2 linked regions of the Thermococcus gammatolerans EJ3 genome follow. The protein of the gene in region 1 interacts with the protein of each later gene in a pairwise test. Links are inferred from orthologs where the notes say so. Each region holds a gene or a part of one and is shown on either strand. Other genes may lie near its edges. The genes, in order: rpl7ae and TGAM_RS02355.

Region 1 (3,101 bases):
TGCGATGGCCCCAGAGCAGAGAACTGTCCAAGGGGTGATAATTGGGCTCATCTACCTCCTTCCCGTCCGGCAGGGATTATTCTGGGAGACAGTATCGTGACAGCACTGGCACTTCTGATTCTGGCGGTGTTAGACTACCTCACCGTGGCGTTTCTGAGCGTTAGGGTGTTTCAAAGGGCTCTTCCCGAGGACTGCAGGGAGGTGATGGACGAATACAAGAAGTTCATTAAGGAGAGCAAGAAAAGGGAAGGAAAACGGGTTATTGCCTGATATCACCTCTCAAGACAGTCCATAGCGTCGAGGTACTCCTTTTTGGCCCTCGCGTGTGTATGATAGAACCAGTCGGAAGCTTTGCAGTAGCTGTAGAGCTCCTCCGGCTTGAAGTAGAGGTTTATTTCCCTTTCGGCGCTCTCGGGGCTGTCTGAGGCATGGATGACGTTGTATATTGCATCCCCAACGTCGAGGCCGTAGTCCCCCCTGATGCTCCCGGGTTCGGCGTCCTTTGGGTCCGTCGCTCCGGCCATCTTCCTGACGACGCTTATGGCGTAGCGCCCTTCGACTACCATCACGACGCTCGGGGCCTTTGTGATGTAGTCTATCAGCGCCTCGAAGAAGGGCTTTCCCCTGTGCTCCTCGTAGTGCTTTTCAGCGAGCTCGCGGTCAATCCATATCATCTTCATTCCAACGATTTTAAGGCCCCTCTTCTCAAAACGGCTTATGATTTCGCCCATCAGCCCCCGGACAACGGCGTCAGGCTTCAGGATAACGAGGGTTCTTTCGACCTTGCTCTCGGCCATCGGCAACACCGCTTATAGAATGGGGTACGCGGTTAATAGGTTTTTTGGGTCGTAGCAGAAACGGTTGAAAGGATTAAAAAGAAAGAAATCACTTCCTCCTCTTGGCCCTCTGGAGTCTGGCCTCCTGGAAGGCCTTGGTCCACTTGAGCTTCCTCGGATTGCGCCCCATGAAGTAGAGCTTCTCGCACTTGCTGGAGCAGAAGAACAGGACTCTGCCGTCGTTCCTGACGAACATCTTGCCCGTTCCCGGCTCGAACTCCCTTCCGCAGTAGGAGCAGACGTTCCAGCGGGCCATTTTCAGCGCCTCCTCCTGATCTCTCTCGCCTCACGCTCAGTCTCCCTGAGGATGACTATATCGCCAACGCGAACTGGCCCTTTAACGTTCCTCCTGATGACACGACCCTTGTCGCGTCCCTCGAGTATCCTAACCTTGACCTGAGTAACGCCGCCGGTGACACCGGTCCTTGCAACGATCTCGATGACCTCAGCCGGGTATCCTTCGTCGCTCATACCTCACACCCCTTTAAAACTCAAGCTCGCGAGATGAACTTAAACCTTTCGTGATTAAGGAAGGAAAAGGAGCTCACTTCATGAGCTCCTTGACCTTCATAGCAATGTCCTCAACGAGCTCGCGGGCCTTGCCGGGCTCTATTATTGCCACGCTCGCAGCGGCGACCTCAAGCCCGGCGGCCGCACCGAGCTCCTTCTTGCTCGGAACGTAGATGTACGGGATCTCCTTCTCCTCACAGAGCGGCGGAAGGTGGGCAACTATCTCCTCGGGGTCAACGTCCTCGGCAATTATAACGAGCTTGGCCTGGCCCCTCTCGACGGCCTTGGTGGTCTCGTTGGTGCCCTTCCTTATCCTTCCGGTGTCGCGAGCGATCTCAACGGCCTCAAGGGCCTTCTCGGCAAGCTCCTGGGGAACCTCAAACTTTACGTAGCTCGGCTTCGCCATCTTTCATCCCTCCGAAACCTCATCGTTCATCCGGTTTGTCAAGGTAGAAAGACGGATTGCGTTTTTAAACCTTTCCTTCAGTGATCTTTCATTATCTCGCGCAGGACGCTCGTCGCGTAAACCCCCTTCGGAAGAAAGAAGCGGAAGCACATCCCAGTCTCTGGAAGGTAGCCGTATGTTAGACCGATCGGCCTTATCAGGAGTTCCCGTCTTCTTCCAGGCTCGGCCATTGGCTTTGGCAGTTTTTTAAAGGCGTCAAGAGTTATTCCCTCCCCCTCAAGGATTTCTTCCTCAAGTTCACCCGGGATTCCCTTGGCCCTTCTCATCGCGAAACCGAAGAGCGGGCCCGAAACCATTGCTTCGCCTCTCTTCACCTTCTCACGGACGAAGTTAAGGTTGGTCTCGGTAACTCGGTAGGTCCTATCTCGGTAGGGGATCCCCCCTTTAACCTGGACGACTATATCTCCGACGAGCGGTTCATTGAGTGGAAGCTCTTCGATTCTCCTCGATAGGTAGAGGTTGAAGAGGTAGCTCTGGTAGGCATGGATGAAGATGCGCATTATCGGGAGCGGGAGCGACAGGAAGGCCTTTTTCCAGCTTCCGGTCTTCTTGTATGTGTAGAGCAGGGTTCTCTCGTAGCGGAGAAAGCGCGGGAACTCCTCCAAAGCCCTATCCACGTCTTCAGTCTCCCAGAAGTTCCTCCTTGCCTCATCGCCCTCCATGCTCCCGTCGGCGTAGCCGAGGAAGAGCCTCGCCGCCTCATCGAACTCCCCCTGGAGGAGGAGCTTTCCAATCAGGTGGTTCACGACCCTCCTCTCGCCGAAGCGCTGGTAGCCGAAGTAGTTGGGAAAGCCACCCTTCTCGCGGAGTTCCCGAATTATTTCTTTAGTCCTATCAAAGGCACTCCCCTCAACGTCCCGAATGATTATCCTAAAGCGGTTGCCAAGCAGATGGCCGAGCTTTATGAACCGGCCGTAAGAGACGAACCTCAGCTCGACGTCCCGGATTTGAATGGATTCGACCTTCTCCTTAGCCCCGGCTGGCACGCTTATGTACTGGTAAGTTACGGCGTGCCTGTCCTTTGTCCCCGCGAAGCCTATATCACGGTGGCTTATCCCGGCACGCTTGGCAATCTCCTTTATCACTGCCATAGTGTCCCAGTTGCGCTTTTTGAGGAGAAAAATCGCGTGCTTCCTCCCCTCGAAGATTTGAGGAAGGGGATCCTCAATCACCACGAAGTCCTCGGGAAGGATCTTGATTTTACCCCCTATCCCGGGCTTCTCGCTCAGATGGCGAAACTGGGAGAAGAACTCGCGGTAGTCCATAACTCACACCAGCTTCAGATGGCC
Region 2 (3,144 bases), 1.3 Mb from region 1 along the record:
TGGACTTTACAGTGAAGCGGGTCGGCGGACTGAAGAGCACTCTCCTCAGCGGAGAAGGGCTTGTTGCCGAATTCTATGGCACCGGAACTCTGTACATACAGACGAGGAGTATGGATGGTTTCCTGAGCTGGATAATCCCGCACCTACCAAAAAGGGGTTGATGCCCCGATTTCCTTTTTCAAAATTTAAAGGGCCTAAAAGTTCAAAAAGAAAGTCTCAAGGCTTTCTAACGACGAAGAGAGCGTGGTCCTTCTCGTAGGGCTCGAGCGAAAGCCTCTCAACGACCTCGAAGTAGCTCGCGAGTTCCCTCTCGACCTCCTTGAAGACCTCCTCGGGCTCCTTGGTGACGTCGATGCTCCTGCTCTTGACAGAAATCATTCCGTAGCCACCGCTCTTGAGGAACACCTTGGCGTTGTCTATGAGGATTTTCGCCTGAGTCGGCTGGGCGACGTCCTCGAAGATGACGTCAACCTTCGGAACGAGTGCGCGGTAACCTTCGGGCTTGGTAGCGTCGCCGAGTATCGGGACGATGTTCCTCCTCTCCTCGACTATTGGAACGAGCTCCCTGAGAACCCTCGGCGAGAACTCGACGCCGAATATCTTGCCCTCCCAGCCGACGATGTCGCTGACGTGGGAAGCGGTGGTTCCGCTCGCTATTCCAAGGTAGAGCACCGTTGAGCCGGGCTTAATCGGGAAGTTCTTGAGGCCGTTGAGTATCGCCGCTCCAAGCTTTGATCTGCTTGGATTCCAAATCCTGTACTCCTCGCCCTCGAACTTGATAACTCTCTCCCCATAAACCCTCTGGCCGGGAACGAGGTTCTTGGTTGCAATCTTCTCGCTCCCGTCGTCATCGATGACGATGTAAACGCCCGGGAACCTGTGCTTCTTAACCTTCATCTACCTCACCTCTTGCCCTTCTTTTTCTTCTTACCCTTCTTATCGGGCTTGCCTTTACCCTTCTTCTCCTTCCTGCCCTTTTCGTGCTTCTTGCCCTTCTTTTCCTTGCCCTTGAACTTCTTCTTTTTCTTCTTCTCCGGCTTGGCCTTCCTCTTGGGCGGGTTCGGGTACTTCTCCTTGATTTCCTTGATTCTCTGCTCGAGCTCCTTCTTCAGCTCCTCACCGATGTATTCACCAGAGAAGTAGTCAACGCGAGCCGCTATGGCCAGCTTTCCAGCTAAAGCCCTCGCAATCTTACCCCTCTGCCACCAGGGCGAGCGGTTTATTGCAGGGTACTGGAAGATGACGCCGTGCTTTGGCGGCTTGGCGCCCGTCCTTAGGTGCCTGAAGAGGGCCTTCTCGGCTCCAAGAACCTGTATCGTTGAAGCGGGCATCATGGCGAGCTCCTTAAGGCCTCCAGCGAGGCTCATCAAGCGAGCGGCAAGCTTCGCACCGACCAGAGCCTTCAGGTTTGGAGCCACCTCGTCCATCGCCGTCTCAAGGTAGTCCTCAATCTGCTCCCTCAGCTTGTAGAGGTCACTTATCTCGCTGGCGAGCTTCCTTATGATTTCGCTGTCGAACTTACCGAGCGGTGCTCCCATCGACTTCTCGGCCGCTTTGAGGATCTTCTTAATCTTGCCCTCGGAGAAGCCGAGCTTTTCAAGCTTCTCCCTGCTCACGTTCTCCCTCGGGCCAATTTCCTTAACGAAAGTCACATACTGCGGGTGCTTGGGCAGGATTTCGTCCAGTTCGGGGAAGTGGAGGCCGTACCACTCCCTCAGCCTCGAAACGAGCAGGTTAATGACCTTGTCGATGTCATCGAGCGCCTCGATGGCCTGTATAATCATCTTGTCGCGCGCACCGCTCTGCTCCTGTATGCGGAGCCTCGTTAATGCAACGCCAACGGTGTAGTACTCGTCAAACCAGTTCTCGCCGAGGAACTCCTCTGGACTTGAGCGCAACTTTTCTCCCGCAAGGTTCGGGAACTCAGCTGTTGCGTTGTAGCCGAGCTCCTTGAGCTTTCTGCTCAGCTCGGTGTCCTCCACGATGAACTCTTCGTACCCCTCTCCTTTCAGCTCGTCGAGGAGGGCACTCAGCTCGTCGCTCGGTTCTCCCTTCAAAAGCCTGTCGAGGCTTGTCTCTGGCTTTCCGCTGAAGGGTTTGCTCGCGATGAGCTTCCCGCTCTCGTCGAAGGCGTAAACGCCCCTGACATTCTCGGCAATGTAAACCCTCACACTACCACCTCCGGATCATATTGGGCTCCCTCTATAAAAAGATTTCATGCCTCCAAAGGTCTATAAACCCAGTGATTGAGTGATGGTTGGTGTTAGGGATGGGTGCCGGTAGGAAGTTCATAGTCAAAACGCAGAGGGGCATGGAAAGCGTTGCGGCCAACTACATCTCCGAGCTGCTGCCTAAAGCGGAGGTTTGGGCATCGCCGATGGGATATTCTGGCCTTGTACTTGTGGAAAGCTCGGATGAGGATGCTCTTGAGAAGATACTCCAGATCCCTGAAGTGGAGCGCGTTATTCCGGTGATCGTCGAGACTGAAGCAAGTCTTGAGAAGATAGCGGAGAGTGCGGAAAAACTGGCTGACTTTATCGATGAAAACGAAACCTACGCCGTGAAGACCAAGAGACGGGGAAAGCATGACTTTTCGAGCATCGATGTCAATAGGGTTCTTGGGGCTAAAATCAAGGAGCTCACTAACGCCGACGTCAATCTGAGCTGGCCCGATAAGGTTGTTCAAGTGGAAATAATCGGGGATAGGGCTTACATCTCTGTAATCCCCGGGGAGGAGTTCAGAAAGTATACTCCTGACAAGATAGATGCAAGAAAGCTTTTCAAGAAGCTCACGATCGTTCAGATGCCCTACTGGGGTGATTACAAAGCATGTAGGCTGTTCGGGGAGAAAATCGGAAGGGCCGCCCAGGCTTTCGAGGTCAAGGAGTTAATCATAGCTCCCAAAGAAAGGATGGATGCCTACGAGCTCATGGAATTTATCAGGGGAGTAAAGATCGGACAGGAAAGCCGCTATCAGATCCAGAGGGATGCCTATCCCTGGAATGTTGAAAAGGTTCCCGTTACAGTCTGGGATCTCTACCAAGTGGTCAGGGATAAGAGGCGTAAGAAGAGGCTGTTGATAATAACCGATCCCAAGGGCCCGACTCTGGCAGAGGTTAAGGACAAGCTGGCGAAAGATCTTCA

The links.
Region 2: the proteins of rpl7ae (region 1) and TGAM_RS02355 interact in binary tests that used the Methanocaldococcus jannaschii proteins (3 or more experiments, as listed by UniProt). The link is inferred for Thermococcus gammatolerans EJ3 from one-to-one orthologs.

The regions. Positions count from the first base shown.
Region 1 is NC_012804.1:1,802,322-1,805,422, forward strand. What follows is about bases 67-2,850. They hold rpl7ae (50S ribosomal protein L7Ae), read right to left. Parts: upstream 1,753-2,850; coding sequence 1,381-1,752; downstream 67-1,380. Other genes in these bases: TGAM_RS09470 (hypothetical protein), read left to right, coding at 67-100; TGAM_RS11300 (hypothetical protein), read left to right, coding at 97-270; ndk (nucleoside-diphosphate kinase), read right to left, coding at 273-797; TGAM_RS09480 (50S ribosomal protein L24e), read right to left, coding at 886-1,092; TGAM_RS09485 (30S ribosomal protein S28e), read right to left, coding at 1,095-1,307. Also shown: more of TGAM_RS09470, read left to right, coding at 1-66; more of truD, read right to left, coding at 2,851-3,077; peptidyl-tRNA hydrolase Pth2, read right to left, coding at 3,081-3,101. UniProt on the Methanocaldococcus jannaschii protein: Multifunctional RNA-binding protein that recognizes the K-turn motif in ribosomal RNA, the RNA component of RNase P, box H/ACA, box C/D and box C'/D' sRNAs.
Region 2 is NC_012804.1:452,749-455,892, forward strand. Bases 38-2,864 are described here. They hold TGAM_RS02355 (hypothetical protein), read right to left. Parts: upstream 2,172-2,864; coding sequence 903-2,171; downstream 38-902. Other genes in these bases: TGAM_RS02345 (TIGR00266 family protein), read left to right, coding at 38-161; TGAM_RS02350 (fibrillarin-like rRNA/tRNA 2'-O-methyltransferase), read right to left, coding at 217-897; TGAM_RS02360 (SPOUT family RNA methylase), read left to right, coding at 2,270-2,864. Also shown: more of TGAM_RS02345, read left to right, coding at 1-37; more of TGAM_RS02360, read left to right, coding at 2,865-3,144.